One region of the Paenibacillus sp. JSM ZJ436 genome, then DNA from elsewhere that is predicted to be linked to it. Evidence: riboswitches for the same ligand, from Rfam matches in the RefSeq annotation. Region 1 holds a riboswitch; the other holds the start of a gene.
The links. A riboswitch is a leader RNA that binds a small molecule or an ion and turns the genes downstream of it on or off. The one in region 1 is predicted to bind S-adenosylmethionine.

Region 1 (2,203 bases):
TTGACATGATATTTTAGTTTTGCGGACCGATGTCATACGGCGTCGCTTGATAGACATAGTAATTCAGCCAGTTCGAGAACAATAAGTTGGCATGGGCCCGCCAGATTGCCGGCGGCTTGCGCGAAGGATCATCTGACGGATAATAATGCTTCGGAAGCTCGACCTCCTGGCCCTTGGCGGCATCTCGTTCATATTCCCACCGCAGCGTATCCGCGTCATATTCGGAATGACCGGTAACGAAGATCTGGCGGCCATCGCGGGAAGCGACGAGATAAATGCCCGCCTCCTCGGACTCGGACAGAATTTGAAGATCCCCGTGCTGCTCAATATCCTCCCGGCGCACCTCCGTATGGCGGGAATGCGGAGCATGAAACATCTCGTCAAAGCCGCGCAGCAAAGGCACGGTGGAGTCACTGGTCGTATGCGGGAACACCCCGAAGCATTTGTCAGGCAATGTGTACTTGGGCACATCATAGTGATAGTACAGTCCCGCCTGGGAAGCCCAGCAAATATGGAGCGTCGAGGTTACATTATCCTTCGTCCACTCCATAATTTCCCTCAGCTCATCCCAATAATTCACGTCCTCAAAATCCAGCTGCTCCACCGGAGCACCTGTAATAATCATTCCGTCGAACCGGCGGTGCTTCACTTCCTCGAAGGTTTTGTAGAACGCCTCCAAATGCTCTGCCGACGTGTTCTTGGATGTATGTGAGCTCGGATGCAGCAGTACGACATCGACCTGCAGCGGGGAGTTCCCGATCAGGCGCAGCAGCTGGGTTTCCGTCGTTTCCTTGTTCGGCATCAGATTCAGGATTGCAATCCGCAGCGGACGGATATCCTGTTGAAAGGCATGACTCTCATCCATAGTGAAAACATTCTCCCCTGCAAGCACTTCCTTAGCTGGCAGGGTATCCGGAATTTTAATGGGCATAGCGTGTTCCTCCTTCTTTGATTCCATCAAAAAATGACCCTTCTCTATAGCTGAGAAAGGTCATATGTACGTAAACGTAGATTATGATTCTCTCTCATCTGTCAGAATGCCGCAAATGCCTGTCCCGGCATTCACTTCATCCTGCAAGAATTAGCACCGTGCGATATTGCTGCCGGTTGCCGGGTTTCATCGGGCTAGTCCCTCCACCTGCTCTTGATAAGATTGACAACGATATGAAATTTTAATAATGACTGACATGAATCACTTCTGACATTTACTTTAAAACATTCTTTTTTTCCCGTCAAGACGGTTTAAGGCGCATTTTGAAGAACCTGTTTCTCTTTTCCTTCATACGGTGAGATAAGGGCCTTGAATGCGCGGAATTCAGCCTTGAAAGGTCCCTAACCCGGCGTTATACTAGACGAGTGCTAATCGTTTGCAGGGAAAGAGGTGACATAAAAATGGACGGTGACCCGGGCCAGAGGCTTGTACTCCGTGACATACAATCGCATAGGAGACCCATCAGCTTCCCGGCCTGCGGCGACGTTATTTTTATGGTAATTACATAAATATAATGAACCAATTCAGGCTGGCTGCTGATACCTGTGCCTTATTCAACGACCGTATCCACGTGTTCTGTGAAAAGGAGGATATCAGATGAAGATCCGACTGGTAAACGCCGGCGTTTTTACTTCGGTGGATGACCTTGAAACGACCCTCACTCCGCCAGCCGAGGGCTTCTACTGGATAGATGCGGATCTGGAGGATCTGGCTGCGCTTCAGCCCTTATTCTCTCTGCATGATCTGGCGGTAGAGGACTGCTTGACGGAAGAGGAGCAGCGTCCCAAGATTGAAATTTATGAGAGCCATTATTTTATCGTTGTGAACAGCATCCGATTTGATGATGAAGAGATCTTTCTGCGGGCGCTGAATATTTTTCTCGGACGGCATTTTATTATTACAGTGACCCGCCAGAAGATTCATGAGCTGCGTGCCATCAAGCCGCTGCTGTGGGAAGAGGAAGTGAACTCCCCGGACCGGTTCCTGTATGTTCTGATCGATCTCGTCACCGATAATTACTTCACGGTGGGCGACCGGATCGAAGTGCGGATCGAGCAGCTGGAAGAGGATATTCTAATGCATACCAAGAAGTCGCATCTCAACGAGATTGTCGGGCTTCGCAGTGAAATTCTGTGGCTGAAGCGTGTTCTCGGGCCGCAGAGGGATGTGATCCATACCTTAAATAAGAAGGATCTGCGATTGATCGACGAT
Region 2 (2,203 bases), on a different contig from region 1:
GCAGCTACCGCCTCCGGCTGGCCTTCAAATCGAACGATCAGCTGGCCATAAGGGGTTGCCTTGATCGTTGAAATCTTGCCCTGTAAAATTGCAAAAGCGACGCCGGTTTCTTTCACGGTCTGGGATAGAGTGGACTCGTAGGTTTTTGGCCCCAGAAACGTAATTTTGACTGTCTGGCTGTGGGACCCTTGAGAAGAAGCTCCCTGCTCGTACAGCGCCTCCGGAATAAATCTTTGATCCTCCCGAATAAAATCACGGGTAACCTCGTGCTTAGGTCGAAGAAACACTTCCGTGACCGGCCCCTGCTCCACAATCCCGCCCTGATGAATGACAGCAACTCGGTCACAGATGCTTTGAATAACATGCATTTCATGAGTAATGAGAACAATCGTGAGCTGAAAGCGCTCGTTGATGTCCAGCAGCAGCTTCAGGATGGAATCCGTCGTCTGCGGATCCAGTGCCGAAGTGGCCTCGTCACATAGCAGCACCTCAGGATCACTGGCCAGTGCTCGGGCTATGCCAACCCTCTGCTTCTGTCCCCCGGACAGCTGTGCGGGATATTTATTGCGATGTGCCTCCAGACCGACAAGCGTCAGCAGCTCACTGACCTTCCGTTCCATTTCCGCCTTGGGCGTCTTGATCAGCCGAAGCGGAAACGCAATATTGTCATACACCGTCGCTGAGGAGAGCAGATTGAAATGCTGAAAGATCATTCCGATTCGGCGGCGCTCCTCCTGCAGCTGTTTTTTGCCGAGAGCTGTTAATTCGACACCGCCCACCCAGACCTCTCCCGAGGTCGGACGCTCCAGCAGATTCACGCAGCGAATCAAGGTGCTTTTCCCGGCTCCGGAATGCCCGATCACTCCAAAAATTTCGCCTTTCTGTATAGATAAATCGAGGCCTGACAAAGCGGTTGTCAACGCACCCGGTTTACCGTAATGCTTCGTAAGCTGCTTCAGCTCAATCACAAGCTGCACACTCCTTCCCTTCACTTCATTTTAACCAAAAAAAGAGAGCCCTATGGATTCCTCAGATACAGAATCAAAAAAGGGCTCTCTTCGCTAACGAAAGAAAGATGCCTTGTCTCATCTGCCAAGACTGCGCTGTCGCTCAGTCTTGAAGGAATTAGCACCATGACACCTCTGATTCCCGCGGTATGCTGCGCGTGACTCAGAAGTCGGTTGCCGGGCTTCATCGGGCCTGTCCCTCCGCCTCTCTCGATAAGAAAACATCGATATGAAATTATAATTTGATCGTTTTCAGAAACTATTCATGAATGCAATAGTTAGTATATGCCGTTTTCATTCTAAAGTCAAAAGGAATTTCAAGGAAAGTTAAACCCGCTTTACGCCTTCATTCCTCTTTCAGACCAGAGCTTATTGGTGTAGTGATAGGACGCAGCCAGTGTCTTGCACACCATATCCAGCCCCTGTTTCAGATCATCCAGATGCTGATCCAGATCCTCCAGCTCCACCTTGTCGTTGAGACCCTTATGACGCTGCCACAGATCATCCTGCATTTCCGAATTCATGTAATGCACCTCGGCGTTACGGCGTTTGCGAAGCACGGACATCGGATTGCGATAGCTGTCCTTGATGGCTTCCAGCTCCCGGGATAAATCCTCATGGGTTTTCAAATATTTAAACTGCCGCAGCACCGTAAAATAACTGAAATGCGCCTTGACCTTAGATGTGTTGAGGTCGTAAAGATCATTCAGCACGGTTCCGAGCTTGTCGAGAATGGAGAAGACCCGGATAAATGCATTTTTGTAAAAGTAAACGTAACGGCCGTACTCTCCCTGCTCCTGAATGGACAGCTCATCGACATATCCTGCCTTGATCGATTTACGAAAATGTCCTGCTGCAAAGCAGCTTTGCTCCAGCTCATCCAGGGACACAATCAAGCCGCGCGTCCAAATCTCCAGCTTGCGGAAATCATGCGTGGGGTCTTGGTTCTTGTCCATTTCCTTCTGCAGAAGCTGTGTGGTTGTTACCATGGTTTCTATCGCATCTTCCATGAGCCCGTGATTAAGTCTAGGCTCCTCCCCAAGCAGTATTCGAAGCATGGCGTAACCTCCCTACGTTCAAGTTCAAGTTCATATAAGACGCGGCAGCTGGCGTATCGAGCGATGTTTATTAAATATAAACAGATCTCTGGAGGAATTAAACCGCTGCAGAGAGGATATGGAGCCCCACCTTTAAAA

Region 2: linked by a shared signal. The riboswitch ahead of ACH6EH_RS12115 (methionine ABC transporter ATP-binding protein) and the one ahead of metA (homoserine O-acetyltransferase MetA) in region 1 are both predicted to bind S-adenosylmethionine.

What each region holds. Positions count from the first base shown of each region.
Region 1 covers NZ_JBISEO010000003.1:146,460-148,662, reverse strand. The annotation lists gene metA (homoserine O-acetyltransferase MetA) at 14-931, opposite strand; SAM riboswitch class I at 1,023-1,154, opposite strand; gene corA (magnesium/cobalt transporter CorA) at 1,589-2,203, shown strand, end outside.
Region 2 covers NZ_JBISEO010000008.1:38,335-40,537, reverse strand. The annotation lists gene ACH6EH_RS12115 (methionine ABC transporter ATP-binding protein) at 1-968, opposite strand, end outside; SAM riboswitch class I at 1,083-1,227, opposite strand; gene ACH6EH_RS12110 (Cthe_2314 family HEPN domain-containing protein) at 1,346-2,065, opposite strand.